DNA from 4 places in the Ensifer sp. 1H6 genome. Region 1 is predicted to be linked to each of the others. Evidence: predicted binding sites of a transcription regulator. Region 1 holds the regulator's gene; each other region holds the start of a gene.
The links. Region 1 encodes PhoB, which activates phosphate uptake and scavenging genes when phosphate is short. Its sites were predicted from a motif close to TGTCATNNANCTGTCAT; they were not measured.
Positions count from the first base shown of each region.

Region 1 (7,805 bases):
CGCCGCAGACGCTGGTTGCCTTCGCACTCGGCATCACGCTCTTCGTTATCACGCTCGGCCTCAACATTTACGCGCTCTACATCGTGCGCAAATATCGGGAACAGTACGAATGACCGACATCGCTTCCCCGGCCGTCCGGATCTCCGTCCGCCCCGCATCCGCCAAGCGTGATATCGGCATCAAGCGTCGCTACGCGGCCGAGCGTCGGTTCCGTGCCTATGGCATCAGCGCCATCAGTCTTGGCCTGTTCTTCCTCGCTCTGCTGCTGTGGACGGTGATCTCCAACGGCTACACCGCGTTCCAGCAGACGACGATCACGCTGCCGATCGAATTCACCGAAAAGGTCATCGATCCCAAGGGTGAGCGCGCGACCGACGGCAAGGTGCTGGTGGCGGCCAACTATCCGCTGCTGGTCCGCGATGCGCTGATCAAGCAGCTCGGCATCGATCCGAGCAATCGTCCGCTGGTCAAGCGGGCCACCGACATGGTGTCTGCAAGCTCCCGCACGCTGTTGCGCGACATCGTCGTCGCCGACCCGTCGGTTATCGGCAAGACCATACCGGTGACACTGCTCGCCGAAGCCAATGTCGACTCCGCCTTCAAGGGGCAGATCGACCTGAAGGTCGATGAGAGCAAGCGCAAGGTCAAGGACCAGCAGGTCACCTGGATGAACGAGCTTGCAAGCGCCGGCGTCCTGAAGAAGAGCTTCAACACCGGCATCTTCACCTTCGGTGCCTCGAGCCGTCCGGAAGCGGCAGGCGTCGGCGTTGCCGCCCTCGGTTCGCTGTTCATGATGCTGATCGTGCTCGTGCTGTCGCTGCCGATCGGCGTTGCCGCCTCGATCTATCTCGAAGAGTTTGCGCCGAAGAACCGGCTGACCGATCTCATCGAGGTCAACATCAACAATCTCGCCGCCGTTCCGTCGATCGTCTACGGTCTCTTGGGGTTGGCCGTATTCATCAACTTCGCCGGCATGCCGCGCTCGGCCGCCCTCGTCGGCGGCCTGGTGCTGACGCTGATGACCCTGCCGACGATCATCATCGCCACCCGTGCAGCGTTGAAGGCGGTCCCGCCGTCGATCCGCTCGGCAGCGCTCGGTCTCGGTGCGTCGAAGATGCAGACCATCTTCCACCACGTCCTGCCGCTGGCGATGCCGGGCATCCTGACCGGCACGATCATCGGTCTCGCCCATGCACTTGGCGAAACCGCGCCGCTGCTGTTGATCGGCATGGTCGCCTTCGTCGTCGATTATCCCGGCTCGCCGATGGAGCCGTCGACCGCGCTGCCGGTGCAGATCTACATGTGGGCCAACGAGGCGGAACGCGCCTTCGTCGAGCGCACATCCGGCGCGATCATCATTCTTCTCATCTTCCTCGTCGTCATGAACCTTGGCGCCATTCTGTTGCGACGTCGCTTTGAGCGCCGTTGGTAGTGAGGTAATTACTATGAACATCATGTCAGAAGCAGCAGTCGAAAAAGCCTTGGATCAGAAAATGAACACCGTGCCCTACAAGATGATCGGCAAGGATGTGTCGGTCTACTACGGCGAGAAGCGTGCGCTTTTCGACGTCAATCTCAATATCCGCGAGAACACGGTGACAGCGCTGATCGGCCCTTCGGGCTGCGGCAAGTCGACCTTCCTGCGCACGCTGAACCGCATGAACGACACCATCGAGAACTGCCGCGTCACCGGCAAGATCACGCTCGATGAAGACGACATCTACGACCCGACGATCGACGTCGTGGAACTGCGAGCCCGCGTCGGCATGGTGTTCCAGAAGCCGAACCCGTTCCCGAAGTCGATCTACGACAACGTCGCCTACGGCCCGCGCATCCACGGGCTTGCCCGCACCAAGTCTGAGTTCGACGAAGTCGTCGAGACCAGCCTGCAGAAGGCTGGTTTGTGGAACGAGGTGAAGGATCGCCTGCAGGAGCCGGGCACCGGTCTTTCGGGCGGCCAGCAGCAGCGTCTGTGCATCGCGCGCGCCGTTGCCGTCAGCCCTGAAGTGATCCTGATGGACGAGCCCTGTTCGGCGCTCGATCCGATCGCGACGGCCAAGGTCGAGGAACTGATCCACGAGCTGCGTACCAACTTCACGATCGTCATCGTCACCCACTCGATGCAGCAGGCGGCGCGTGTTTCGCAGCGCACTGCCATGTTCCACCTCGGCAATCTTGTCGAGGAGAACGACACCGACAAGATGTTCACCAATCCGGATGACCAGCGTACCCAGGACTACATCATGGGCCGGTTCGGTTGATGGCCGAAGCTCCTCTTCACCCCGTTTCCTGAACGCGCCCGCAAGGATCGAAGACTATGTCCATGCACATAATGTCCGCCTACGACGAAGAACTGAAATATCTCACGCGCCGCATCTCCGAGATGGGCGGGCTTGCCGAGCAGATGGTGGGCGAATCCGTTCGTGCGCTTGTCAATTCTGACCTCGCCTTGGCGCAGAAGGTGATCTCCGACGACACCATCCTCGATGAAGCCGAACGCCAGATCGGCGAAAAGGCAATCGTCACCATCGCCAAGCGCCAGCCCGTTGCTGCCGACCTGCGCGAGATCATGGGATCGATCCGCATCGCGTCCGATCTGGAGCGCGTCGGCGACCTCGGCAAGAACAACGCCAAGCGTGTCATCGCGGTTGCCGGCTCCGGCATCCCGCGCAAGCTGGCGCGCGGTCTCGAACACCTGGCAGAGCTTGCGCTGGTGCAGCTCAAGGAAGTCCTCGACGTCTACGCTTCCCGCTCGCCGGAGAAGGCCAACAGCATCCGCGAGCGCGACGAGGAGATCGACGCGATCTACACCTCGCTGTTCCGCGAGCTGCTCACCTACATGATGGAAGATCCGCGCAACATCACGCCCTGCACGCATCTTCTCTTCTGTGCCAAGAACATCGAGCGTATCGGCGACCACGCCACCAATATCGCCGAGACGATCTACTACATGGCGACGGGCGCGCAGCCGGAAGGCGAGCGTCCGAAGGACGACAATACGTCGACGCTGGGTGCCGTGAAGGACTAACGCATGTCGCGCAAAAGTGCGCAGCGGTTTTGCGATAACGACATGTGCAAAAACAAGAACTTAAAGCACAACAAGCGCATCTTAGAGATCGCGACGCGCTTTAAGACCCGGATACGTTCGAGTGCCTGCTTATGAACCTGCTCCGGTCGCAGCCCTGGTTGCGGCCCTGCTCTACTGCGTCTGAAGCTATACGTTTTCGCGCGTGCCTATGAAAACGCGCGGAGTGCTCCAGATTCTATATGTTCGAGCATCTCTTTGCGTTCGATCGAACGCGAGACGCTCTGGGTAAGGAGACGTTGCCTGATGTTGCCGAAAATCGCCGTTGTCGAAGACGAAGAGGCGCTGAGTGTCCTGCTGCGTTATAACCTCGAAGCCGAAGGGTTCGATGTTGATACGATCCTGCGCGGAGACGAGGCGGAGATCCGCCTACAGGAGCGCCTCCCGGATCTCCTGATCCTCGACTGGATGCTGCCGGGCGTTTCCGGCATCGAGCTTTGCCGCCGGCTGCGCCAACGTCCGGAAACCGAGCGCCTGCCGATCATCATGCTGACGGCGCGCGGCGAGGAGAGCGAGCGGGTTCGTGGCCTTGCCACCGGCGCCGACGATTATGTCGTCAAGCCGTTCTCGACCCCGGAGCTGATGGCCCGTGTCAAGGCGATGCTGCGGCGCGCCAAGCCCGAGGTCCTCTCGACGCTGCTTCGCTGCGGCGACATCGAGCTCGATCGCGAGACCCATCGCGTGCATCGCCGCACCCGCGAGGTCCGCCTTGGTCCGACGGAATTCCGCCTGCTCGAATTCCTGATGTCGTCGCCGGGCCGGGTGTTCTCGCGCTCGCAACTCCTTGATGGCGTCTGGGGCCACGATATCTATGTCGACGAGCGCACCGTCGACGTGCATGTCGGTCGCTTGCGCAAGGCACTGAATTTCTCGAGCATGCCTGATGTCATCCGCACCGTTCGCGGTGCCGGCTACTCGCTCGAAAGCTGAGCCAGCCGGCCACTGCAGCGCCGCGCATCTTAATGGACGCGCAAAGGTCGCTGTTGCATCTTGAATTGCGGCATGTTTCCTTGAAGCGAATACGAACCAGGGAAACATGCAGCAGCCAATAAAAAAGGGGCCGTGCGGCCCCTTTTCTGCATGTGGTTTTCGGTCGTCTCAGCGAGCGCGACGGCGCTCGGAGGTCGGCTGATAGGCAAGCCGCGCATGGAATGTGCAATAGGGCGAAGCTTCCGGGGAATCGTTGCCGCAGAAGTGGAATTCTTCCTTGAGCGGGTCGCCGATCGGCCATTTGCAGGTGCGCTCGGTCAACTGCGTCAGCTCCAGGCGGCGCGACATTGGCACGACCACATCCGTCTGGATGCGGAAATCCTGTTCGGCGACGAGATCGACTTCGACCTCTTCCTTGAGCACGGTCGCGCCGGCCGCACGGGTAACCGTCCGTGTCGTGACGCGCGAAGCGTAGTTCGGAGCGCGCGGCGCCGAAGTCGGGCGCTGCTTCGGCCGGGTCGCGGCGGTGGTTCCGCCAGCCTTGGCCCTGCCGGGCAGGCTCAGCCGGTGAACCTTGCCGATGACCGCATTGCGGCTGACGCCGCCGAGCTGTGCCGCGATCTGGCTCGCGCTCAGGCCCTCGGACCAAAGCTTCTTCAGTTTTTCCACCCGCTCGTCAGTCCAGTTCATTTCTGCACTCTCCGTTCTCAGCGTTGGCGATGACAGAATCTCTCACCACGCTCCGGACAGGCTCCGGAGCTGCAACGCGATAACACTTTTGGTGACTAGGCCCGCCGCATGCGTCTAGTAATTGAACATTAACCTACTGACCGGCGGACTCCGTGGCAAGAGTCCCGCGAATCGCGCCGAATCGATTTCTTGGTTTTCCCCAACTTGCTCGGTGGGCGTTGCATTTTTGCAAGCCCCGTCGCGTGATTTTTTCGTCGCATGGATCAGACCCGTCCGACCGCACTGCAAAGCTTGGTTTTGTTGACATTGCGCTGCGAAATAGGAATAGTGCCTGCGCCGCCGCAAGGCGGCATTTTTAATTTTTTGCCGCGCTCAACAGGGGCTCGGATCGATGCCGATAGCAATGAAGGAGAGGCTCGCCATGACTGCAACCACGCCGCTTTACGACACCTACATGCGTGCGCCGTTGCGTTTCGAGCGAGGAGAGGGCGTCTGGTTGATCGCCGAAGACGGCTCGCGCTATCTCGACTTCGCCGCCGGCGTCGCCGTCAACTCGCTTGGCCATGCGCATCCGCATCTGGTCGAGGCGTTGAAGGCGCAGGCCGAGAAGGTCTGGCACCTGTCCAACCTTTATGAGGTCCCCGGCCAGGAGAGCCTTGCACGCCGGCTGACGGCCGTCACCTTCGCCGATCGTGTCTTCTTCACCAACTCGGGTGCCGAGGCGCTCGAATGCGCGATCAAGACTGCGCGTCGCTACCACTATGCCAAGGGCAATCCGGAGAAGTTCCACATCATCACCTTCGAGGGTGCCTTCCACGGACGCACGATCGCGACCATCGCGGCGGGTGGTCAGCAGAAGTACATCGAGGGCTTTGGCCCGAAGGCCCCGGGTTTCTATCAGGTTCCCTTCGGCGATATCACGGCGCTCAAGGATGCGATCACCGACGAGACGGCGGCGATCCTGATCGAGCCGATCCAGGGCGAGGGCGGCATCCGCCCGGTCACCAAGGAATTCATGCAGGAGCTGCGCGCGCTTTGCGACGAGTTCGGTCTGCTGCTGATCCTCGACGAGGTCCAGTCCGGCGTCGGCCGCACCGGCAAGCTTTTCGCCTATGAATGGGCTGGCATCCGTCCGGATATCATGGCTGTCGCCAAGGGCATCGGCGGCGGCTTCCCGCTCGGTGCCTGCCTTGCGACCGAAGAGGCGGCTGCCGGCATGGTCGCCGGTACGCACGGTTCGACCTATGGCGGCAACCCGCTTGCCATGGCTGTCGGCAACGCCGTGCTCGACGTCATCCTGGCCGACGGTTTCCTGGAGCATGTCCGCGACGTGGCCCTGGTCTTCCGCCAGGGCCTCGCGTCGTTGAAGGACCGTTTCCCCGATGTGATCGAGGATATCCGCGGCGACGGCCTGATGCTCGGCATCAAGGCGAAAGGCCCTTCGGCCGATCTCCTGAAGGCGATCCGCGCGGAGAAGCTGCTGGCTGTTCCGGCCGGCGAAAACGTCCTGCGCCTGTTGCCGCCGCTGACGGTGACCGCCGCGGAAGCGCGCGAAGGCCTGGCGCGGATCGAGCGCGCGGCCGAAGCCGTGAGAAGCAGCAGCGGTACCGCCGCAGCCTAATTTGTGAACCCGGAGATCGGCAGCGATTTTCCCAAGGGTCCATGCGCGAGCCCAAGGTGTCGAGCGTTCTTTTGGCTCTTCGACACCGGTCGCGCTCCACGGGCCATTCTGAGACAGGAATTGACTACGATGGCAGGCACAAGACATTTCATCGATCTTTCGGCCATGACGGCAGCCGATCTGCGCACGATCATCGATGACGCACGCGTGCGAAAGACGGCGACGAAGGCCGGAACCGCCGAAAAGCCGCTCGCCGGCAAGATGTTGGCGATGATCTTCGAAAAGCCTTCGACCCGCACGCGCGTCTCCTTTGACGTCGGCATGCGCCAGCTCGGCGGCGAAACCCTGTTTCTCTCGGGCACCGAAATGCAGCTCGGCCGCGCCGAGACCATCGGCGACACTGCCAAGGTGCTGTCACGCTACGTCGATGCGATCATGATCCGCACCACCGATCATCGCCGTCTTCTCGAGCTTGCCGAGCACGCCACGGTGCCCGTCATCAACGGCCTGACCGACGACACCCATCCCTGCCAGATCATGGCCGATATCATGACCTTCGAGGAGCATCGCGGCCCGGTGAAGGGCAAGACCATCGCCTGGACCGGCGACGGAAACAACGTGCTTCACTCGCTGATCGAGGGCTCGGCCCGTTTCGGCTACCGCATGAACATGGCGGTGCCGCTCGGTTCCGAGCCGCACGACAAGATCCTCAACTGGGCGCGCAACAATGGCGGCGAGATCCTGCTTTGCCATGAGGCCGAGCAGGCCGTTGCCGGCGCGCATTGCGTCGTTACCGACACCTGGATTTCCATGAACCAGGAGCATCGCGCTCGCGGCCACAACGTCTTCCAGCCCTTCCAGGTCAACGACGCGCTGATGAGGCACGCCTCGCCGGACGCACTGTTCATGCACTGCCTGCCGGCGCATCGCGGCGAGGAAGTGACCGACGAGGTCATCGACGGGCCGCAGTCGGTGGTATTCGACGAGGCGGAAAACAGGCTGCACGCACAGAAGTCGATCATCGCCTGGTGCATGGGGCTCGTCTGATCGGCGCGTCTGCCTATTGAAATTTCCCGCATGCGACACGATTTAGGCCGAATGCGGGACGTTCCGGGGTGGAAACAACGGACGTTACCTGACGACAGGCAGCGCATGATCGGCCGGCAAAACGGCACATGCCTGCTAGACAAATCCGTTTATGGCGGGATCGAATAGGATAACGGGCAGGCTGCACCGGAGGATGTTTATGTTCTCTGCGCGGCCCTCTCCCAAGCATGTCGCGGAAAAGTGCGCAGCGGTTTTGCGATAACGATATGCACAAGAACAAAAACTTGAAGCGCAGTCAGCGAATCCTGGCGATCGCGACGCGCTTTAGTGACGTAAGGAGCAGCAGATGACTGAGATGGCACCAGGACTTGGCGAATTCGACTTTGCCGGTGACGATCATGTCGTGCCCTTCCAGGTGGAGGGCCTCGATGT
Region 1 covers NZ_MOAI01000017.1:5,925-13,729, forward strand. Annotated here, with positions in the region: gene pstC (phosphate ABC transporter permease subunit PstC) at 1-113, shown strand, start outside; gene pstA (phosphate ABC transporter permease PstA) at 110-1,432, shown strand; gene pstB (phosphate ABC transporter ATP-binding protein PstB) at 1,446-2,261, shown strand; gene phoU (phosphate signaling complex protein PhoU) at 2,318-3,028, shown strand; gene phoB (phosphate regulon transcriptional regulator PhoB) at 3,332-4,015, shown strand; gene BKP54_RS19950 (GcrA family cell cycle regulator) at 4,184-4,705, opposite strand; gene BKP54_RS19955 (aspartate aminotransferase family protein) at 5,127-6,326, shown strand; gene argF (ornithine carbamoyltransferase) at 6,456-7,373, shown strand; gene BKP54_RS19965 (Hsp33 family molecular chaperone) at 7,720-7,805, shown strand, end outside.

Region 2 (7,805 bases), on a different contig from region 1:
GTCATTCTGCCCTGGCATCCCGGCCATGGCCATTCGACGCGCATCACGATACCGGACGCGGAATTCCAGTCGGTGATCGACGATCTGGCTCAGGCGCCCTGGGCCGGCGAGGTCCGGGCAGTCCTGTCAGGCTATCTCGGCTCGGCGAGCCAGGCAGAGGGCGTTGCCCGGCTGGTGACCGCCTTGCGCGCCCGCAATCCTGATCTCGTCTATGCCTGCGACCCGGTGATCGGTGATGCCGAAGGGCTCTACGTGCCCGAAGCGACGGCGATTACCATCCGCGACCGGCTGTTGCCGCTTGCAAGTCTCGCCACGCCCAACCGGTTCGAACTGGCCTGGCTTGCCGGCGCGACGCTCGAGACCAATGCGGCAATCCTTGACGCGGCGCTGGGGCTTGGTCCCTCGCGCATGCTGGTCACGTCGGCGATTCCGATGATGAAGGGCGGGACGGGAAATCTCTATCTCTCCGGCAACCATGCGCTGCTCGCCGAACACCGGCTGATCGAGAACCCGCCGAACGGCACGGGCGATCTGCTGGCGGCGGTGTTCCTGGCGCGGCTGCTGGAAGGCCTCTCCGAGGAGCGCGCGCTTCAGATGGCGACAGCCAGCGTGTTCGAAATTATCGCGCGCACGGTCAAGCGCGGCGCCGATGAACTGACGCTCGAACAGGATGCGTCCAGTCTCTCGACGCCGATGGCGATGGTGCAGATGCGGCGCTTGCTGCATCCGAGCCAGATGCGGCGGAAATAGAAGAAGCTGTTCACGGCACGCCGTCGGATGGCTTGGTGGATTGAACTCTCGACAGCAGCGGGGTAACCGATGGATATGCAGCGTTTTCCAGACCACCTTCTGAACGGCTATCATAACTTCATGAGTGGTCGCTTCAGCGAACAGCAGCAGCGTTACAAGACATTGGCGGATAGCGGGCAGAAGCCCAAGACCATGGTCATTGCCTGTTGTGACTCCCGGGCAGCGCCCGAGACGATCTTCGACAGCGGCCCGGGCGAGCTCTTCGTCGTGCGCAACGTCGCCAATCTCATGCCGCCCTACGAGCCGGACGGACACTACCACTCGACGTCGGCAGCTCTGGAATTTGCCGTCCAGTCTCTGCGTGTCAGCGACATCGTCGTCATGGGCCACGGACGCTGCGGCGGCATCAAGGCGGCGCTTGACCTGGACGCCGAGCCCCTGTCGCCGGGTGACTTCATCGGTCGCTGGATGCACCTCTTGAAACCGTCCGCCGAACAGATCCAGAGCAATGACGTGATGACCCAGGCCGAGCGGCAGCGCGCTCTGGAGCGGGTTTCCATCCGCAACTCGATCGCCAATCTTCGCACCTTCCCCTGCGTCCAGATTCTCGAATCGAAGGGCAAGCTCCAGCTTCACGGCGCCTGGTTCGACATTTCGACCGGCGAGCTCTGGGTGATGGATCCGAAGAGCGGCGACTTTGCCCGTCCAGGTATGTGATAGAAGCCAGAGAAAAAGCCCGGTCCTTTCGAACCGGGCTTCTTTTATTTCATAAGCTTTGATCTTTTGTTTTTGCGCTGTCGTTATCGCAAAACCGCTGCGCACCTTTGCGCAACATGCGTTAGAGCGTCTGCGGTTTAAGCGGAGTCGCAGAAACGCTCTATCTCCTTGTTTCTACGCATTTCCTGACGGAAAACCGCTTCGCACTTTTCCTGGAAATGCTCTAGTCGCCGTCAATTTCCGCGCCGATGATGGCGATCGCCTGCTGATAGACGCTGGCGGCGTTCCAGCCCTGGATCGCGCCGAAATTGGCCTGTCCCGGCTGATATCCGGCGCCCGGCTGCCAGCCGTGTCCACGCAGGAAGTTCGCGGTCGAAGCAAGCGCGTCAGCCTTCGAGCGGACCATGTCGATATGGCCGTTGCCGTCACCGTCGACGCCGTATTTCAGAACGTTTGCCGGAAGGAACTGGGTCTGTCCGATTTCGCCATGGGCAGCGCCGCGTGCAGCCGGGCTGAGATCGCCGCGCTGGACGAGCTGGAGCGCCGCATAGAGCTGGTTGGTGAAGTAGTCGGACCGGCGGCAGTCATAGGCGAGCGTCGAAACGGCTGAGAGCGTATGCTCCTTGCCCATGAAGCCGCCAAAGCCGGTTTCCATGCCCCAGATGGCGATCAGCGGGCCGGCCGGTACGCCGTAGCGCCGTTCGATGCTGTTGAAGAGCGCCGCATTCTGGGCCTTCATCTTCTTGCCGCGCGAGATGATCGTCTGACCGCCACGCTTCTGCATGAACTGGCTGAGCGAGAGCTTGAAGCTTTTCTGGCCGCGGTCGGCGCGGATCGTCGCCTTGTTGTAGGAAACGCCGGAGAGCGCCTTGTCGAGCGCCGCAGGGCTGATGCCGTTGCCGGAGGCTTCCTGCTTGAACTGCGTCATCCAGGCCGCGAAACCGCTGCCGTCGTTGCCGCACTGTGCCGCCGACGCGGTCGCCGGAAGGATCGCCGTTGAAATCAGGGCCGCAAGCCCAATCGCTACGCACTTTGCCGTGTGCATGAAATACCCCGTCATTGCCCAAATCTGGTTGCCGTTAGGAAGATGCCAGCCTTTGCCGGCTCTGTCACCCGCCCCTCATTGGCGGAAATTTCCTAACGGTTTCACGTGAATCCGATCAATTTTGCGCACGGATCCGTGAAACAGGAAACCCCGCAGGCCGATAACGGGCCAGGCGGGGTTCTTATTCGTGCTTTACCGTCTGTTTGTTCAGGCGGCCTGCTTCTTGGCGCGGATCAGACCGCGGTTGATGAGCAGCTCGGCGATCTGGATCGCGTTGAGTGCCGCACCCTTGCGCAGGTTATCGGAAACGACCCAGATGTTGAGGCCGTTTTCGACGGTTGCGTCTTCGCGGATGCGCGAGATGTAGGTCGCGTCTTCGCCGGCGCACTCGTAAGGCGTTACGTAGCCGCCGTTCTCGTGCTTGTCGACAACAAGGCAACCCGGTGCTTCGCGCAGGATATCGCGCGCCTCGTCAGCGGTGATCTCGTTTTCGAACTCGATGTTGACCGATTCCGAATGGCCGATGAAGACCGGGACGCGCACGGCCGTGCAGGTCACCTTGATCTTCGGGTCGAGCATCTTCTTGGTCTCGGCCAGAACCTTCCACTCTTCCTTGGTGTAGCCGTCTTCCATGAAGACGTCGATGTGCGGAATGACGTTGAAGGCGATGCGCTTGGTGAACTTCTTCGATTCGATCGGGTCGGCAACGAAGACCGCACGGGTCTGGTTGAAGAGTTCGTCCATGCCGTCCTTGCCGGCGCCGGAAACCGACTGGTAGGTCGAGACGACGACGCGCTTGATCTTGGCGTGGTCGTGCAGCGGCTTCAGCGCGACGACGAGCTGGGCGGTCGAGCAATTCGGATTGGCGATGATGTTCTTCTTGGTGAAGAGCGTGATCGCGTCCGGGTTCACTTCCGGCACGATCAGCGGCACTTCGGAGTCGTAACGCCAGGCCGAGGAATTGTCGATGACGACGCAACCCTGCTGGCCGATCTTCGGCGAATACTTCAGCGAAACCGCGCCGCCGGCCGACATCAGGCAGATATCGGTATCGGAGAAATCGTAGTTTTCGAGGTTCTTGACCTTGAGCGTCTTGTCGCCGAAGGAAACTTCCGTGCCCTGGGAACGGGCGGAAGCAAGGGCGACCACTTCATCGGCGGGAAAGCCGCGTTCCGAAAGGATGTTCAGCATCTCCCGGCCGACATTGCCGGTGGCGCCTGCGACTGCAATCTTGAAACCCATGATCTAAGCTCTCTTTTTTTGTCTCTCCTCGTCGGGTGGAGGGGGAAACCGCGCGATCCGCCGCGAGGGTTCCTGTCCCCGGCCAAACCGGGGAGAGAGCGGAGGGCCAGAGACGTCAGACGGTTTTCGTCGTCGTTTTGGCCGTTGTTTTGAAGGAAGCTGGAAAACGCATATCCTGCCCGGCGATTTCTGCCAGGACGCTGCTGTCAGCGAAGTTGTGTTCGCGGCGAAGCATGGAATGCCTTCCTTTCCGAGGCTCGTAATAATTGTTTCTATCGGCGAGTCAAGCGTGCGATGCTTGGCGCCTGCAAACGTGATCGCAATGTCATGTCGCTGTCATCGCCGGGCGTTACGACCGCGCAATCCGACACCTCAAAGGGACGATTGCCATGCGTATGCTTCTTGCCACCCTCTTTGCCACGACGGTTCTGGCCCACGCCGCTCAGGCCGCAGACGTCTATCCCATTGATCGCGCGACAATTCTTGCCGGTTCCCCGTTCGATTTCAAGGTCGAGCTCAAGAGCGCCGTCAAGGCGGAAGACATCAAGGTGACCGTCAACGGCCAGGACTACAAGGCAGCGCTCGGTGCCGAAGCCGCCTATGTCGCGATGGAAAAGGGCAAGGAAGACAAGGAGCTCGGTTCGGCCCTGCTCCTGCGCAACGCTATAATTGGCGCACCGGGCAGCTACAAGGTCGAAGTGACGGCTGGCGGAGAGACGAAGACCGTGACCTGGCACGTCTATGCCACGGCGGAGCAGCCGAAGGTCAAGAACGTCATCTTCCTGCTTGGCGATGGCCTTTCGGTTGCGCACCGCACCGCCGCCCGCATCATGTCGAAGGGCATGACCGAGGGTAAGGCTAATGGCCGCCTCAACATGGACGACCTCGAGCGCATGGCCTTCATCGGCACGTCGGCGACCAATTCGATCGACACCGACAGCGCCAACACCATGTCGGCCTACATGACCGGCCACAAGACCGTGATCAACGCCGTGGGCGTCTATGGCGACCGCACGCCCGACAGCCTCGACGATCCACGGGTCGAGACCATTGCCGAAGCGCTGCGCCGCCAGACGCAGAAGTCGATCGGTCTCGTCACGACCTCGGAAATCGAGGACGCCACGCCGGCCGCCGTCGTCGCCCACACCCGCAACCGCAGCGACAAGGCCGAGATCGTCGGCATGATCTACGACGTCAAGCCGGAGGTCATCCTTGGCGGAGGCTCGGCCTATTTCCTCGGCAAGGAGACGCCCGGCTCCAAGCGCAAGGACAACCAGGACTACATCAAGCTTTTCCAGGAAGCCGGTTATGCGCTTGCGACCGACAAGAGCGAACTTGCCAATGCGCCCGCCGACGGCAAGCTTCTCGGTCTGTTCCACACCGGCAACATGGACGTGACGCTTGATCGCGAGTTCCTGAAGAAGGGCACGGTCGAAAAGTTCCCCGGCCAGCCAGGCCTTGTCGACATGATCAAGACCGCGCTCGACAGGCTGTCGAAGAACGAAAACGGCTTCTTCCTGATGGTCGAGGGCGCCTCGATCGACAAGATGAGCCATCCGCTCGACATGGAGCGCGCCGTCGTCGAGACCATCGAGTTCGACCAGGCGGTCGGCGTTGCCCGCGCGTTCGCGAAGAACAACCCGGATACGCTGGTTGTCGTGACCGGCGACCATACCCATGGCGTCTCACTGCTCGGCATCATCGACGACACCGTCGAGGGCAAGGAAGGCCGCGACAAGGTCAAAACAGGCGCTTCGGCGGGCTTCCCGAACTATACCGACGAGAACAAGGACGGCTTCCCCGACAAGATCGACGCGAGCCGTCGTCTGGCGATGTTCGTCTCAAACTTCCCCGACTACTACGAAACCTTCAGCCCCAAGCTGGACGGGCCGTTCGAGCCGGCGGTGAAGAACGAGAAGGACGAGTATGTCGCCAACGAAGCTTACAAGGACATGCCCGGCGCCGTGCTGCGCGTCGGCATCCTGCCGAAGGACGAAAGCACCGGCCAGCACACGGTCGACGACGTCGTGCTGCAGTCGGAAGGTCCGGGCAGCGAGGGCTTCAGAGGCTACATGGAGCAGAGCGACGTCTACCGCGTTCTCGTCGATGCGCTTGCCCTCGGCGTGAAGCAGACCAACTGATCGTTTGAAACCCGCCTCCTCCCTGAAACGGGGAGGAGGCTTCACGCTGACGTTCATTCCCGGCCACATCACGCCCATGCGCTGCCGGGGTACTCTTGGCGATAAGACGATGACCCTACCGACACCCATATCCTTGAGCCGTCGAGCTGTGCTCGGCCTGATTGCCGGCGCGGTTGTCGCGTTCGACGGGCATGCGGCCCTGGCCGACGCCAGTCTCACTTTCGATGAGCTCTACGGCAAGGTCAGTGTACTCGGCCTCGAATTCTCGACAAAGGTGAAGAGCCTTGCCGGTCAGGAAGTCCGCATGCGCGGCTTCATGGCGCCGCCGCTCAAGGCAGAGGCAGCGTTCTTCGTGCTGACGGAAGTTCCGATGGCGCTTTGCCCGTTTTGTTCGTCGGATTCCGATTGGCCGGACAATATCGTCGTCGTCTATCTCGGGGAGAAGCAGACCTTCGTGCCGCCCGGCCAGACGATCGAGGTTCGCGGGACACTGGAGGTCGGCTCCTGGACCGATCCGGAGACCGGATTCGTCAGCCTGCTGCGTCTGCGCTCGTCTCAATTTTACGCGGTCTAGGGCATGCTTGGTCTTCAACTCGCAGGCGTCGATGTCAGCTTTCCCGGACTTGCCGCACCCGCTCTTGCGATCGACAGCCTTGACGTCGCCGCCGGCAGCCGTGTGGCGCTCACAGGTGCGTCAGGATCCGGCAAAAGCACGCTGATCAGCATCCTGACCGGGCTCGAGCGGGTCGGACAGGGCCGCATCCTCTGGGGCGATGTCGATATCTGCGCGCTCTCCGAGGGCCGTCGTGACCGTTGGTGCGGCGCCAATATCGGTCTGGTCCTGCAGGACTTTCATCTTTTCCCCGGCCTCAGTGCTCTGGACAACGTTCTGCTGCCGACAAGGCTCTCCGGCGCGATGAGCCGTGATGTCGGCGCCCGTGCTGAACATCTGCTTCTGCGTGTCGGCCTCACCCGGCCGACCCAGATGATCGAAACCATGTCGCGCGGTGAAATGCAGCGGGTGGCGATCGCCCGCGCGCTTTTGCGCAAGCCGGGTGTGGTCATTGCCGACGAGCCGACCGCCAGCCTCGACAGCGACGCCGGCGAGACCGTCGGCGACCTGCTGCTCGAGCTTTCACGCGAAAGCGGCTGCACGCTGATCGTTGCGACGCACGATCTGGCGCTGACGCGGCGTATGGACCGTCGCATCCGGCTTGCCGCCGGGCGCATCGTCGAAGATGGCCTCATCGAGGAGCGCGCGGCATGATCGGTTTCATCCTTGCGGATCTGCGCCGCCTCTGGGCCGGTTCGCTCGTCGTCGTCCTCCTGGTTGCGTTGGCGACGGCGCTCGGCGTCGCCGTCACCTTGCAGGAACGGGCGCTTCGGCTCGGCAGTGCGCGTGCTGCCGACAAGTTCGACCTCGTGATCGGCGCCCCCGGCAGCGAGACCCAGCTCGTGCTTTCATCGATCTTCCTGCAACCCTCGCCGCTGCCGCTGATGGAAGGCACGGTTCTGCCGCGCCTTCTTGCCGATCCGCGCGTCGCCTCCGCAGCACCGGTCGGCTTCGGTGACAGCTTTGGCGGCTATGCCGTTGTCGGCACCTCCACCGGGTTGCTTGCGGAACTCGAACAGCTTGCCGAAGGCCGCGCCTTTGCCGCCCTTGGTGAAGCGGTTGCCGGCGCCGCCGTCGATTTGCCACTCGGTTATACGGTCAAGCCGACCCATGGACTTGCCGAACTCGGCGGCCACGCCCACACGGAACTCGCCTATCGCATTGTCGGGCGCCTCAAGCCCACGGGCACCGCCTGGGACCGTGCCATTTTGGTTCCGATGCAGGCGGTCTGGGCGCTGCATGGAATGGAAGCGGCGGAACACGATGATGCCGACGATCACGCGCATGACGAGGCCGC
Region 2 covers NZ_MOAI01000037.1:4,492-12,296, reverse strand. Annotated here, with positions in the region: partial or broken gene pdxY (pyridoxal kinase PdxY) at 1-750, shown strand, start outside; gene BKP54_RS30000 (carbonic anhydrase) at 820-1,467, shown strand; gene BKP54_RS29995 (lytic transglycosylase domain-containing protein) at 1,691-2,512, opposite strand; gene BKP54_RS29990 (aspartate-semialdehyde dehydrogenase) at 2,720-3,754, opposite strand; gene BKP54_RS29985 (alkaline phosphatase) at 4,144-5,895, shown strand; gene BKP54_RS29980 (hypothetical protein) at 6,005-6,469, shown strand; gene BKP54_RS29975 (ATP-binding cassette domain-containing protein) at 6,473-7,162, shown strand; gene BKP54_RS29970 (FtsX-like permease family protein) at 7,159-7,805, shown strand, end outside.
Region 2: the regulator PhoB is predicted to act here: its motif matches at 4,078-4,094, upstream of BKP54_RS29985 (alkaline phosphatase).

Region 3 (7,805 bases), on a different contig from region 1:
AAATTGACAATGCCGGGCCGGCTCGCGAAGCTGGCCCGGCATTTCTCGTTTCAGGAGGTCGGGGACCATGTCGGATATTCACAGCGGCAGCTGCCTTTGCGCGGCAGTGCGGTTCAAGACGCGGGGCGAACTGCGCGAGTTGATCTTTTGCCATTGCACGCAATGCCGCAAGCAGACGGGCCTCTATTACGCCGCGACCAATGTGCTGGATCGCGACATGGAACTTGAGGGGGCGGAGGACGTGACCTGGTATCGTTCGAGCGATGGCGCGCAGCGTGGTTTTTGCCGCAACTGCGGCTCGGCTCTGTTCTGGAAATCCGATAGCGCCGAATACGTCTCGATCATGGCCGGCGCCTTTGAGAAGCCGACGGATCTCCTACCCGGCTATCACATATTCTGTGCCGACAAGGGCGATTTCTACGACATTAACGACGATCTGCCGAAGTTTGAAGCGGGCCGGTCGTAGGACCGTTCAAGCCACTTCCGGCCGCCAGGCGATGACGCGATCCGTGCGCGCGAACCTCCGGCGACGCCGGGCCGCACTTAGTGAAGGAAATGACCTATTTCGCCAACCGGACTGCACCGTCCGTGGCTCGCTCATAGGCATTGGCCAGGGCCGCGAGCTTTATAGCCTGCCAGCGACAATACTCGTCGACCAGTCCGGCGCTCATCCAAAAGCGTCCACGGGAGCCGTCGTTCGATCGGCCGATGAAACCTGTGTCCTGCGCTTTGGTGAACAGTCTGCGCACGTGCGTGTTGGAGATGGTGTAGTGGTTGGCAAGCTCGGCGAGATTGAGTTCCAGCCAGACCTTTCCGTCCACGGGCGTCAGGCTTTTCGGACGCGCCATGAGGTCATCGAGCAGCAAGCCCCCGCATTCGGTCCAAACGAAGATGGCAACGCCTTCGGGGGGCTCGCTCCAATTCTTGTCGGACAGGAGCATTCGCGCCGCGATCGGCTGCGTGCGTCCAAGGACAGAGGTGTCGGCCTCGACATGTTCCAGACGTCTGCCGCCATCGAGGCGGTCGAGCGTGCCCATTTGGCTCATGAACCAACGCATCATGGCGCTCTCGCTGACTTCCGTCGGCTCAAGTGGGCGAACCTTCTTGTTCGTCCGCTCACCTCTGACATCGCGCAGCAGCTTGTAGGCGAGCAGCTCGGACAGGAATGCGGCTGCCGTGTTCCTGCTTGCGCCGCCGGTCTCGCGCATGAACTTCAACAACCGCGCGGCAGTCACTCCCGAATCGGGGTGAGACGGGTCGCGCTCAAGATGAAGCGCGTAAGCGGCCTGGGTCAGCGTCCATTTCTGGTGGGAGGCGACGAGACGAGCCACACGTGGAAAAATATCATAGACCGCCATCAGATCGCGAGCGCTGATCTGCAGCGTCTCGCGCAGGAGCGGGTTGCGCAGCAATCCGTCCGCCGTGAAGGCGAGCGGTTTCTCCGGTGCAGCATCCCCCTGTTTTGCAACCAACTGCATCTGTCGCGCACGTCTCCCGACGATCTCTCGCATACGCCTCGGGTTCCGATCCCTCGCCACGTGTGCTTCGATACTACTCAACCCATCTGCATGTAGCAGCTCTACCTTGCCCATAACGTGCGAACCCGTCATTTTGTTCGAAAGCATCGGCAATCGATTTTCCGTTGCCAGTCCCTTTGTGCTGTCGCGAGGCTGTTACTGCACCAGTACCGGTGGCTGACATTTGACGCCGGTGACGCGGACATCGGCTTCTCCCACGCGTACCCCCACTAGGAGCAGCAGATTGTAGAGCAGATCGTCCACCGGTTTCGTGACCGCGGCCAAGGTCTGGGCAAGCGCCTGTTGCAGGATAGTCGGGCTGCCGAGCGTCAGGAACAACACCTGAATGTTCAGGTCCAGATTGTTGAGCAGGGTCTTCGTCGTCGACGACAGGATGTCCTTGGTCGAAACGCTCTTGATCGAGCGTGCGGCCACTTCGGCGGGGCTGAAGGTGAGGCGGGACGCTTGAAGGTTCTGCGCCTCGACGTGAGCGATGGCGTCGATCTTGACCGCCAGCGCATCGACGATGCGGGCGCGCTCGACCCGAGCGTCGAAGGAGAAACTCGAAAGCACCTTCGGATTGACGTCACCGACGGCGATCTCAGCGACGCCCGGCACCGCGTCGACGACGACTGCCGCGTTCTCCGGCTTGCCGCCGTAGCAACGGATGTCGGCAAGTTTGGCTTCTGCGTGGGCAAGCTCGACATAGATCGGCAACCGAATGCGCATACCGGCAAGGGCCGCAAGCCCGTCTATGCCCCGCGGCATCCCTGACGAAGCGCTGGCCGGCTGCGACGCCCGGATCGGGGACATACCGTCCACGCGTGACCGTTGCCACGCCGTCGACCTTTTCCGTCCCGACGTCGCCGGGCGGCAGAACCTTGCCATCGACGGTCAACAGGCCGGAGGGCGTCGCAACAGCGAAATTGACATGGTTGTTGGAGAAGTACTTGAGAACAGCCTGCTCGGCGGAGGAGACGTTCGATGCGGCGGCGATGGCAGCAAGATCGACGGTCGACTGCATTTCCTGCTTCTGGACCGTGAGGTAACCGTAGTCGATGCCAAGTCCCATGGAGGCGATCACGAGCGGCATGACGAGAGCGGCGGATATGCCGACGTTGCCACCTCTTGATCGGGCGAGGTGTGCTATTCCCGGCGCTTTCAAACCCATATCAGATACCTCCCAAACGGATCGTAGCGAAGCGCTCGATAAATCGGGAGATCGCCGGCGTCGTACTTGATCCTCACGGTAAACTGGTTGGCGTTACCAGCATCGTCCTTGACGGTGACCGTCATACGGGACGGCTTGATGAAGGCTTGGTCCATGGTCGTGCGCTGGATGTAGTCCGTGGCAAGGCGTTCTCGCTCGCCTTCGGAAAGTCCGGCAATGGCGGTGCGCGCTGCGTCGGCGGCTATCTGCTGAATGGAGTGGGCCGCGCTGAGGTAGATGCCGTAGGCGATCAACGTCAACACACATAGAAAGAATAGAGGGGCGATGATTGCAAATTCAATTGCGGCAGCGCCATCGCGGCTGCCGAACAGGCGCGTTATTTTGGACATATCAGCAACTCCGACCGAACCGTGACTGCTTTTTCTCTGTCCCTGCGCCTTGACGGTGCTCCCCAAGTGTTAATTTTTCGATACGCTAATAGGTTGTTTCAATAGTCAGAAATAGCCTATTGTTGCAAAATACAAATTTGTGATTGAATTAGGAATCTTGCAGATTCTTGCGCGCTTTAGTGGCTTGTCCGGTGTCTATTCATTGTCGGGTATGTGCCGATACTGGGAAAGCTGGCGGTTAAGATTGGCGATGTCGGTCCTCAGCTCGGCGATCTCGCGCAGTAGCACATCGTCCACCTTGTGGTGCAGGGCGATCAACTCGACTTCCGACTTCAGATTGACCTCATAGTCCTTTGCCGCAGCGAAGCGATCGCGCTCGGCCTGCCGGTTCTGGGACATCATGATGACCGGCGCCTGCAGCGCCGCCAGCATCGAAAGCAGCAGGTTGAGGAAGATGAAGGGGTAGGGATCGAAGGCCCCGGTCACCAGCAAGACGGTGTTGATGATCACCCAGACGACGAGAAAGCCGCAAAAGCTGAGAATGAACCCCCAGGAGCCGCCAATCCTGGCAATGGCGTCGGCGAGCCGGTCGCCGACGGACAGCTCGGCGCTGAACGCGGCATTGGTGTCGGTTGCAACGGTGCGTCGTTCCTTGGCGCGGGTCAGGATGCGGCGCTCGATTTCGCCGAGCTCGGCCATCGGTTTGCCGAAGATGTGCTGCGAGAGTTCGTTCAAATGCGGCATGGCTATCTCCGGAAATGGATCGGACGATATCGAAAGCGTTTCGCGCAAAAGTGTGCGGCGGATTTGCGATAACGACACGGGCAAAAAACAAGAGCCTAAAGCGCAGTGAGCGAATCGGAAAGATCGCGACGCGCTTAAGCGCACCACTTCGACGAGGAAATCAACGGGATAGATGAGAAAGTGCACAGAGCCGGGCGGTTTACCGTCCGGCTCTGTTCAGAGGCCAGTGATGTCGCACGAACGTGTGCGGGTGTGGTTTAGAAGCCTGCGGCGTAGAGATCCGCGTGCGACTTGAAGAAGCGGTCGGTCGAGTAGCGCTTGCCGAACATCATGTCGTGCTGGAGGAAGCGATAGTCGCGCAGCAGGGCCGGGACCTTCGGCTGACGAGACCATTCGGCGACATCCTTGCCGTTCTTGCGGATCAGCATGTAGCGGTCGACGACGCGGTACTGGTCGTGCACCTTGCCGAGGAAGCCGGTATAGTAGGGATGCTCGTAGCCGGACTGCTTGAGGATCTGGTAGGAAAGGAAGGCCGGGCTGATCGTGCCGACATTCTTCTTCGGACCCGTCTTGTTCGACCAGACGACGAGCGGAGTTTCGTGCTGCGCCTTCATCTGGTCCTTCGAGCCCTTGCGCTCCGCGGTCACGCCCTTCATGAAACCGGTGTTGGTGTAGACCGTGTTCAACGGCGGCAGGTGGTCGCCGAAGAGCACGATGATGGTTTCGCGGTCACGTTGCTTGGCCCAGTCCATCAGCTTCTTCAGGCTCTCGTCGGCTTCCTTGACGCCCTGGGCGTAGGTTTCAAGCACCTGGCGATCGCTCTCCGGCAGGTTGCCTTCGACCTTGATGGTATTCTTGGCATAGCGGTTCGGCTCATAGGGGCCATGGCCCTGCAGCGTTACCGCGAAGAAGAAGAAGGGGTCATCCATGGCGTCCGCCTGGCGGATGATCTCCTTGGTCAGGGATTCGTCCGAGGCGAAAATGCCGCGCTTCTGCATCGGCGGCATATTCTCCTCCGACTTGAAGGTGTCGAAGCCGAAGGCCTTGTAGACGGCGGTGCGGTTCCAGAACCAGCTCTGGAACGGATGGATGGCACGCGAAACGTAACCCTCGCCACGGAAGAAGGTGGCAAGCGAGGGGATCGGATTGCGGATGTACTGTTGGTACGGAATGCTGCCATAGGGCAGGAAGGCATTCGAAAAGCCGGTCAGCGCTTCGAATTCGACATTGGCCGTCATGCCGCCGAACTCTGGCGAGAACACGTTGCCAGATTGCATTTCGCGGATCGTCGGCATCGGGTCGGGCGAAAGCTTGACGTTCGGCAGACGGGTCGGATCCCAGAAGGATTCGCTCATCAGCACGATGACGTCGGGCTTGCTGCGGTGGGAGGTGCCGGCCGGCAGCGGCTTGACCGGGATGCGATCGATCGCATCGGCCATGTAGCCGGCGGGCGCGTTGACGTTGGCCATCGGCAGATTGATCGCAAACGCCAGCGCAAAGCCGTTGTGACGATAGTTTTCGGTCTGGTCCCACATGATCGGGATGACCTTCAGGCGATCACGGATCCAGGAGAACTGGTTGTAATCCATGATGTGCCAGAAGGCGAAGAGCAGCGGCAGCGCAAAAGCTGCGCGAGCGATGCGCTCGCGGCGTGTCAGCTTGGGGAAGTTGCGCCAGGCGTAACGCAGCAACAGGCCGATGGTTGTAACGGCTGCGATGAGGCCGACAACGATGCCGACGGCCGTCCACGGACGATCCTTGACAAGCACAGGCATCAATTCGAGGATCTGGCGGCCAAAGAGGAAGTCGGTCGGATAGAGCGGGTCGGAGAGAAAGACCTGCTTCTGCTGGCAGATGATGGCCGGTATGATCGCCAGCGGCGCGAGCACCACGGCGGACTTGTGTTCGCGGCCGAAAACGCCATCGATGGCGAGAAGGATCAGGAAGAATGCACCGATGGTGGTCCATGCGGGGCGCGTCGGATCGAGGAAGTAGGCGACCGTGTCGGCCATGGACTGGCGCACGATCAACTCGACTGCAAAAACGAGGGCTGCCGCGATCGACAGCGAGAACAATGCACTGCGTGCGGAGGTCAGCGTCTTGGCGTGCCGCGCGGCAAATCCGGGTCTACCAGCGTAGACTCGTGATCTCCTCGCTACGGCTGAATCGATATTGGCCAACGTCTTCTCCAATTTCATCAATGTGTCGTGTAGCTGTCATACGACTGTCATTTTGAACAGGGGATGAATGACTTGTTCAGGGTGTTTGGAAACAGGTTTTCGTGACGTGAGGACGCGCGAGCCGGCGCCGATAACAAACCGGAAACGCAGAATTTTTTGGAATTTTTCGCTTCGCGGCGATTGGCTGTGGGCATTTTCGCGCGGATTGCGCTAAAGATCGGGGCGAAAGTCAGACGCATTCGTTCGAGAACAGACCGACAGGCCCGCTCATGACCGCTCACAAAGCCGCTCCCACCCTGCTTCGTATCGCAATCGCCCAGCTCAATCCGACCGTCGGCGATATCGCCGGAAACCTGGCGAAAGCGCGTGAGGCGCGCGCCGATGCGGCGCGCCAGGGCGCCGACCTCCTGCTGCTCACCGAGCTCTTCATTTCCGGCTATCCGCCGGAGGATCTGGTTCTCAAGCCTGCTTTTCTCAAGGCCTGTTTACAGGCGGTGGAAAAGTTGGCCGAGGAGACCGCCGACGGCGGCCCGGGCGTCATTATCGGCTTCCCGCGCCTGGCCAAGACCGGGCGCCACAATGCCGTCGCCGTGCTCGATGGCGGCAAGATCATTGCGGTACGCGACAAGGTCGATCTGCCGAATTACGGCGAGTTCGACGAGAAGCGGGTGTTCGACCAGGGCGAGATGCCAGGGCCGGTCAATTTCCGCGGCATTCGCATTGGTATCCCGATCTGCGAGGACATCTGGGGCGATCTTGGTGTGTGCGAGACACTGGCGGAAAGCGGCGCCGAAATCCTGCTGTCACCGAACGGCTCGCCCTATCATCGCGGCAAGGTGGACGTGCGCCATCAGGTCGTGCTCAAGCAGGTGATAGAGACCGGCCTGCCGATGATCTATGCCAACCAGCTCGGCGGTCAGGATGAACTGGTGTTCGACGGCGCGAGCTTCGCCTTCAACACGGACAAGTCGCTCGCCTTCCAGATGAGCCAGTTCGAGGAGGCGCTGTCGATCGTCGAATGGAAAAAGGGCGACAATGGCTGGCACTGTGCCGGCGGCCTGCAATCGCGCCTGCCGGAGCGGGAGGAGGCAGACTATCGCGCCTGCATGCTCGGCTTCCGCGACTACGTCAACAAGAACGGTTTCAAGAACGTCGTGCTCGGCCTGTCCGGCGGCATCGACTCGGCGATCTGCGCAGCACTTGCCGTTGATGCGCTCGGCGAGGAGCGGGTACGCACGATCATGCTGCCTTACCGCTACACCTCGAAGGACTCGCTGAAGGACGCCAAGGATTGCGCCGAAGCGCTCGGCTGCCGCTACGATATCGTGCCGATCGAAGAGCCGGTCGAAGGATTTCTCGGCGCGCTGGCCGATATGTTCGAGGGCACGGAATCGGGCATCACCGAGGAAAACCTGCAGAGCCGCACGCGCGGCACGATCCTGATGGCCGTCTCCAACAAGTTCGGCTCGATGGTGGTCACCACCGGCAACAAGTCGGAAATGTCGGTCGGCTACGCCACGCTCTATGGCGATATGAACGGCGGCTTCAATCCGATCAAGGACCTCTACAAGATGGAGGTCTATGGCATCTCGCGCTGGCGCAACACCACCGTGCCGCCGGGCGCGCTCGGTCCATCCGGCGTGGTCATCCCGCAAAACATCATCGACAAGGCGCCGTCGGCCGAGCTTCGCCCCAACCAGACGGACCAGGATTCACTGCCGCCCTATCCGGTGCTCGATGACATTCTGGAGTGCCTCGTCGAAAAGGAGATGAGCACGGAGGAGATCGTTGCTCGTGGTCATGA
Region 3 covers NZ_MOAI01000002.1:227,495-235,299, reverse strand. Annotated here, with positions in the region: gene BKP54_RS03975 (GFA family protein) at 68-466, shown strand; gene BKP54_RS03970 (hypothetical protein) at 561-1,511, opposite strand; partial or broken gene BKP54_RS03965 (pilus assembly protein TadG-related protein) at 1,674-2,688, opposite strand; gene BKP54_RS03960 (TadE/TadG family type IV pilus assembly protein) at 2,679-3,077, opposite strand; gene BKP54_RS03955 (DUF1003 domain-containing protein) at 3,273-3,821, opposite strand; gene BKP54_RS03950 (LTA synthase family protein) at 4,079-6,001, opposite strand; gene BKP54_RS03945 (NAD+ synthase) at 6,271-7,805, shown strand, end outside.
Region 3: the regulator PhoB is predicted to act here: its motif matches at 6,036-6,052, upstream of BKP54_RS03950 (LTA synthase family protein).

Region 4 (7,805 bases), on a different contig from region 1:
GAAGCCCAGTTCGCCGATGGTGAATGCCCCGCCGGAGGCCCAGCGTTCGGGCAGGCCGTTGCCGGCGAGGAACACATGTCCGCATTCGAGCCGACCGTCGGTGCGGCAATAAAAATGATCGCCAAACTCCCTGGAATAGGGCATATCGCCCTCGTGCCAATCGAGGCTTTGATGGGCCGGGGGCTGGTTCGGTTCTGCGGCGGATCCTGTCATGCGATGGCGATAATCCCGCCACCGGAGAAGGTCAATCGATGAGCGAACTTTTGATCGTCGGCGGCGGCATCATGGGGCTCTGGGCAGCCCTTACGGCAGCACGGACCGGCATGGACGTGCAACTGGTCGACGAGCATCGCATCGGGGCCGGCGCCAGTGGCGGCATACTCGGCGCGCTGATGCCGCACATGCCGGACAAATGGAACGCCAAGAAACAATTCCAGTTCGACGCCCTGGTGTCGCTCGAAAGCGAGATCGAAACGCTCGAGGCCGAAACCGGACTTTCGGCAGGTTACCGCCGCAGCGGGCGGATCATGCCGCTTGCGAAGCCGCATCTGCGCGAGATCGCTCTTCGCCACGAGCAGGATGCGACGCGCAACTGGCGGGCAGGCGACCGCCAGTTCTTCTGGCACGTGCGCGACGAGCTGCCGTCCGGATGGCTCAGTGCCGAGGCGGCGGCTTGCGGATTGGTGTTCGATACGCTTGGCGGTCGGCTTTCTCCACGCCAGATGCTGGCGGTTCTGCGTGCGGCACTGGCGCAATCGCCGAACGTGCGGATCGTCGAGGGGACGGGCGTTCGAGCAATCCATCCGGGCCAGGGCCGCGCCGAACTCGATGACGCCACGGAAATCGCCTTCGGCCATTGCATAGTTGCTGCCGGCGTCGACAGCTTTCCGCTCGTCGATGCGCTGTCGGGACCTCTCCGTGGACCGAGCGGCACGGGGGTCAAGGGCCAGGCGGCGCTGCTTCTGGCCGATGTCGATCCGCAATTGCCCGTCATCTTCACCGACGGCGTCTATATCGTCGCCCATGACGACGGGCATATCGCGGTCGGCAGCACCAGCGAGAACAAATATGCCGATCCGCAGTCGACGGATGAACTGCTGAATGAGCTGCTGGTGCGCGCCGAGGCGCTGGTCCCGTCCTTGCGCGGGGCGGAGGTGGTCGAGCGCTGGGCCGGCATCCGGCCGAAATCGACCGGCCGGGAGCCGATCGCCGGGCGCCATCCGGATCACGAAAACCTGTCGGTCCTGACAGGCGGCTTCAAGGTGAGCTTCGGCATCGCCCACCGCCTCGCGCGCTTCGTCGTCGACGAGATCACCGGCCAGCCGTTGATCGACATTCCGGGATCCTTCTTGTGCCAGAATCACATAGCGGCACTTCGCGAGAAACATCTTTAAGCTGGCGGCATAAGAACGGCCCCGCCATCGGCGGAGCCATGTCGGGACGATCGTAAACCCGATCCTTACATCCAGTAAGGCGGCACGCCGTAATAGTCATAGACCCGGCGTCCGTTCTCGCTGTTCCAGTCGTATTCCTCGTTGCCGTGATATTTCGGCGCCCGCTCGACCTGTTCGCGAGTCACATCAGTCCGATAGCCGCCGAGGTTCTCATCATAGGTCAGCTTGGCCCAAGGCAGTGGATAGTGATCTTCCCCGATGCCGAGAAAACCGCCGAACCCGAGCACGGCATAGGCCACGCGACCGCTGCGCTTTTCCAGGATAACGCGCTCGATCGAGCCGATGTGCTTGTTGTCGGCGCCATAAACCTTCGTGCCTTCAACCTTGTCGCTGGCGATCAGGTCATGGGTTTCCTTGATCCCGGCGTCCTGAAGGTTCGCATTGTGATAGGTCACGCTTCTTCTCCATCGTTGTTTGCTACCTCAGGGGAACGGCTGGTCGGTGGGATGGTTCCGAAAAAGCTGCGGGCGCGATCCGGACGGTAATCGCGTGGTATTGCCCCTTCCACTTCGTCAAGCTGTCACGCAAATCACCTAAGACGCGGGCAATAGAGCGTCGCGTCTTCCCGGGGAGGGTATTGTTGAAGCTCTAAGATTTTGAACCTGCGCACCCTGGCGACGATCGAGATCGATTGTCGCGGGTCTGTGCCAGAACGGATTTCCGGAGCATGCGCATGCGTTACGCGATTTGTTTCACGCCGCCGATGGCCGACCCGCTTTCAACGGTTGCCGCCAGTTGGCTCGGCCGCAATGTCTATTCCGGCGAGCCCACCGAGTTACCATCGATCTCCGGATTGACCGCATCCGAGATCGCCTTCCATACGGCTGTCCCGCGTCGCTTCGGCTTTCAGGCGGTGGTGATGTCGCCCTTCCGGCTTCACCCCGATATGGACGAGGCGCAGCTACTCAAGGCGCTGATGCATTTTGCCGGCGCCCAGACGCCGTTCGAGATCGAGCGCCTGGAAGTGGCCCGGCTCGGCCACTGCTGGGGACTGATGCCGCAGATCCCGAGCACGGCGATGCATCTGCTGGCCGCCAGCATCATCCAGGAATTCGACGCGTTCCGCGCGCCGCTCAGCGAAGACGACATCGAGCGCTCCGACCCCGACAGGCTGACGGCGCCGCAATTTTCCAACCTGCATCGCTGGGGCGATCCTCATGTGATGGATGAATATCGCTTTCACATGATGCTGACCGGGCCGCTCAATCTGGACGCGATGCGCAGCATCGAGGCACCGCTTCGCGACCTGTTCGAACCATGCCTGGCGCCGCCGCTGACGATCGGCAGCCTGGCGCTGTTCGTGGAGCAGGAATCGGGCGCGCCGATGCGCGTCCACTCGCAACACCCGCTCGGCAAGATTTCGGCGGCCAAGCGGGCCGAACGGATCAAGCGGCCGGCAGCCGAGGCGACGCTTGCGCCAGGCCCTATCCCGCCACTGTCGCGGATGGTCGCCTCGCTGATGGCCGGCCGCTAACCGTCTGCACCGACGTCATTTTGTCTCGACAATCCGGTCGGCGGTGATACCGTTCCGGAAAATTCGAAGGGTGATTTGATGTCTGAGACTTCCTATCCGCGTGACCTCGTCGGCTATGGCCGCAACCCGCCCAAGGCAAACTGGCCGGGCGATGCGCGTATCGCCGTGCAGTTCGTGCTCAACTATGAAGAGGGCGGCGAAAGCTGCATCCTCGATGGCGACCTGGCCTCCGAGAGCCTGCTCTCGGAGATCGTTGGTGCACAGCCTTGGCAGGGCCAGCGCAACCTCAACATGGAATCGATTTATGAGTACGGTTCGCGCTCCGGTTTCTGGCGGCTCTGGCGCATGTTCACCAGCCGCGACGTGCCGTTGACGGTCTACGGCGTGACGTTGGCGATGGCTCGCAATCCCGAAGCGGTCGCCGCCATGAAGGAAGCGGGCTGGGAGATCGCCAGCCACGGCCTGCGCTGGCTCGAATACAAGGATTTCCCCGAAGAGGTGGAGCGCGAGCATATCCGCGAAGTCGTTCGGCTGCATACCGAACTGACCGGCGAGCGCCCGCTTGGCCTTTACCAGGGCAAGCCTTCAAGCAACACGCTGAAGCTCGTTCTCGAAGAGGGCGGGTTCCTCTATTCCTCCGATTCCTATGCGGATGAGTTGCCCTATTGGGTGGCGGGGCTGACGGCCGACAAGCCGCATCTGATCATCCCCTACACACTCGACGCCAACGACATGCGCTTTGCGACGAACCAGGGTTTCAACTCCGGCGACCAGTTCTTCACCTATCTCAAAGACACGTTCGACGTGCTCTATGAGGAGGGCAAGGAAGGCAACGCCAAGATGATGAACATCGGCCTGCACTGCCGCCTCGTTGGGCGTCCAGGCCGCGCCGCGGCGCTGGCGCGGTTCATCGACTATGTCATGTCGCACGACAAGGTCTGGGTGCCGCGGCGCATCGACATCGCCCGTCACTGGTATGAACACCACAAGCCGGAAGGGGCTCTCTGATGTCCGATCGCGACGCCTTCGTCAGCCGCTTCGGCGGCGTGTTCGAGCATTCTCCATGGGTTGCCGAACGGGCCTACGACCGGGCGGCCGCAACGGGACTTTCGGCCGGCAACGTGCACTCGGCACTTTGCCAGGCCTTTCGCGCCGGTCTGCCGCGCGAAAGGCTGGCGGTGCTGCGCGCCCACCCGGATCTTGCCGGCAAGCTGGCGATCGCCGGCAAGCTGACGGCGGACTCGACGGCGGAGCAGGCGTCGGCCGGCCTCGACCGCCTTTCGGCCGACGAGCATGCCCGGTTCACGGCGCTGAACGAGGCCTATACGCAGAAATTCGGCTTTCCCTTCATCATCGCGGTCAAGGGCCTGACGAAGAACGACATTCTCGCCTCGTTCGAAAGGCGCATTGACAATTCGACCGAAGAGGAATTTGAAACCGCCTGTGCGCAGGTGGAGAAGATCGCCCGCCTGCGGCTGCAATCCATGCTTCCAGGAGACGAAAATGCCTGACATACCCGTTCGCTATCTGCGCTCATCTTTACCGAGGGCAGTCGAACCGGACCATGCCGACGCCGCCGGCAATGAGCACCGCGGGGCGATGGCCTGATGTCGCGTATTCTTTCGATCGAACCCCTGACGCAGGATGCTTTCGCGCCGTTCGGCACGGTCATCGAGGCTGATCCGGCTTCGATGCGGTACATCAATGGCGGGACCACCGAACGCTTCCATGGCCTGGCGCGTGCCGATGTTGTCGGCGAGGGTGCCGATGTCATCATCAATATCTTTCGCGGCCAGCCGCGCGCCTTTCCTTACGCGGTGGCGATGATGGAGCGACACCCCTTCGGCAGCCAGAGCTTTTCGCCGCTCGAGGACCGGCCCTGGCTCGTCGTCGTTGCCGAAGACGAGGGGGGCCGACCGGGAATGCCGCGGGTGTTCCGGGCGAACGGGCGGCAGGGCGTCAACTACGGGCGCAATGTCTGGCACCATCCGCTGATGTCGGTGGGCGCGGTCAGCGACTTCATCGTCGTCGATCGGGATGGGCCGGGAAACAATCTCGAAGAATATGTCTACGACGAGCCCTTCGTCATCGAGAGCGCAATATGAAGGAAGAGCAGCGATGAGCAGCACCGGCCGCCTGACCACCCATGTCCTCGACACTGCGCTCGGCACGCCGGCCGAAGGCTTGCGCATCGACCTCTTTTGGCTCGAAGGCGACGAGCGGCAACTGATCCGCACCGTTCATACCAACAGCGACGGACGCGTCGATGGGCCCATGGTCGAAGGCATCGGCTTCATGGCGGGCAGCTACGAGTTGGTCTTCCACGCCGGCGACTATCTTCGTCGTGTCGGTGCGGACCTGCCGGAGCCTGCCTTCCTCGACCTGATCCCGCTGCGCTTCGGCATTGCCGATCCGGCCAGCCATTATCACGTGCCGCTGCTTCTTTCGCCCTACGGCTACTCGACCTATCGCGGCAGCTGAGCGTGGGTGGATGAGTGTTCGCGGCGTAAAATTCAGTCGAAAACCGTCGCCTTGATCGGGATTGTGTGAGACGATTTTGAGACTCACGAGGGGAATTCGATGCGTTTCATCAATCCGATCCCTTTCGTCCGCGACATCGATCGATCCAGGGACTTTTACCGGGAGACACTCGGTCTGACGGTGTTGAAGGACTTCGGAAACTTCGTTCTCTTCGAGACCGGTTTTGCGATCCACGAGGGTCGTTCGCTGGAACAAACAGTCTGGCGGGAAGTCGGTCCCGCGGAAGAACCCTATGGGCGAGGGAACCTGCTGCTCTACTTCGAGCATGAGAATATCGAAGCGGCCTTCGAAAGCATTGCGCCGCAGGTGGAGCTGATCCACCCGATTGAGCGGCAAGCCTGGGGACAGCGGGTGTTCCGTTTTTATGATCCCGACGGGCACGCAATAGAGATCGGAGAGCCGCAAACTCTTGGATCTACTGCATAATTCCTCAAATCTGATCCGATTTGAGGATAGAATTATGCAACAAGTTTGAAGCGATACAGCGTCCTTTGCGCGTCATATTTGACGCGCGGCGCTGTAAAGGCGACCTGCATCAATCCTGAAGCTTACGACTGAACCGCCCGTCTCAAAGGACGGTTCGCCGCAAGAAACGATCGCATACGTTTAGTTTATGCGACCAATTTGGAACTGCAGGCATTCCACACACGTGTTGGAGGCCGGCCGCGAAGCCGCCCTTTTCAGGCAATCCGGCTTCGCCGGTTGGCGCGCTCGATCAATCCGCGAGAATGTCGCGGTTGACGTCGTTGATATCGCGCTTGCCGCAGAGCGCCATGGTGATGTCCATCTCCTTGCGGATGATTTCCAGCGCCTTGGTCACGCCTTCCTTCCCCATGGCGCCGAGGCCGTAGAGGAAGGGGCGGCCGATATAGGTGCCCTTGGCGCCCATGGCGACGGCCTTCAGCACGTCCTGGCCGGAGCGGATGCCGCCATCGAGATGCACCTCGATCTGGTGGCCGACCGCATCGACGATGCGCGGCAGCATGCTGATCGAGGAATGGGCGCCATCGAGCTGGCGGCCGCCGTGGTTGGAGACGATGATCGCGTCGGCGCCGGTCGCCGCCGCCATCTTGCGTCTTCCGGATCGAGAATGCCCTTCAGGATCAGCGGACCGCCCCAGCGCTCCTTGATCCATTCGACGTCCTTCCACGAGAGTTGCGGGTCGAACTGTTCTGCCGTCCAGGCGCCGAGCGAGGACAGGTCGGTGACGCTCTTGGCGTGGCCGACGATATTGCGGAAGGTGCGGCGGTTGGTGCCGAGCATCTTCATGCACCAGCCGGGACGTGTCGCCATCTGCCAGAGATGCTTGGGGGTCAGCTTCGGCGGGGCCGACAGGCTGTTGCGCAGGTCCTTGTGGCGCTGGCCGAGGATCTGCAGGTCGAGCGTCAGCACCAGTGCCGAGCACTTGGCGGCCTTGGCCCGGTCGATGAGGTTCAGCACGAACTCGCGCTCGCGCATGACGTAGAGCTGGAACCAGAAGGGCTTGGTTGTGACCGACGCGACATCCTCGATTGAGCAGATGCTCATGGTCGACAACGTGAAGGGAACGCCAAAGGCTTCGGCCGCCTGGGCTGCCAGCATCTCGCCATCGGCGTGCTGCATGCCGGTCAGCCCCGTCGGCGCCAGCGCCACCGGCATCGACACTTTCTGGCCGATCATGGTCGTTTCCAGCGAGCGGTTGGTCATGTCGACCAGCACCCGCTGGCGCAGCTTCACCTTGGCGAAGTCTTCCTCGTTGGCGCGATAGGTGCCCTCGGTCCAGGCGCCGCTGTCGGCGTAATCGAAGAAGAGCTTCGGTACGCGGCGCTTGGCAAGGGCCTTGAGGTCGCTGATTTCGAGGATTTGCGTCATGGAAACGGCCTTCATCTGAAACACAGGTTAGAGCGGGATGCGGGCGGAAAGCCGCGGACACTTTTCCGCACCCAACTCTTGGGATGACTACCGAGGCCTTACCATGTTTGCCGGAGGCTTGTTAATAGCGCGGACGCAAAGAGGTCAATTTTTTTGACCTCTTTGCCAATGACGGTGAAGTCAGGCAGCAGCGAGTGCCGCCTTGGCCGGTTTTCCCGCCACATAGGTCTCGACGATCGCGCGGTCGTCGCCCATGGTCTGGAGCAGGAAAAGTTCATCGGCGAGTGAGTTGACCACTTCGGCGCGCAGCGCCATCGCCGGTGTTGCCGCCATGTTGAGCACGATGAAGTCGGCGTCGGTGCCGGCCTCGAGCGTGCCGATGCGATCGACCAGCGACAGCGCCTCGGCGTTGCCGCGGGTCATCATGAAGAAGCTGTCGAACGGGTTCAGCCGCTCGCCCTGCAGTTGCAGGATCTTGTAGGCCT
Region 4 covers NZ_MOAI01000011.1:61,278-69,082, forward strand. Annotated here, with positions in the region: gene mnmD (tRNA (5-methylaminomethyl-2-thiouridine)(34)-methyltransferase MnmD) at 1-213, opposite strand, end outside; gene BKP54_RS14870 (FAD-binding oxidoreductase) at 252-1,394, shown strand; gene BKP54_RS14875 (PRC-barrel domain-containing protein) at 1,460-1,849, opposite strand; gene BKP54_RS14880 (DUF1045 domain-containing protein) at 2,128-2,928, shown strand; gene puuE (allantoinase PuuE) at 3,007-3,936, shown strand; gene uraD (2-oxo-4-hydroxy-4-carboxy-5-ureidoimidazoline decarboxylase) at 3,936-4,439, shown strand; gene BKP54_RS14895 (ureidoglycolate lyase) at 4,536-5,033, shown strand; gene uraH (hydroxyisourate hydrolase) at 5,047-5,409, shown strand; gene BKP54_RS14905 (VOC family protein) at 5,509-5,895, shown strand; partial or broken gene BKP54_RS14910 (alpha-hydroxy acid oxidase) at 6,185-7,320, opposite strand; gene guaD (guanine deaminase) at 7,501-7,805, opposite strand, start outside.
Region 4: the regulator PhoB is predicted to act here: its motif matches at 1,962-1,978, upstream of BKP54_RS14880 (DUF1045 domain-containing protein).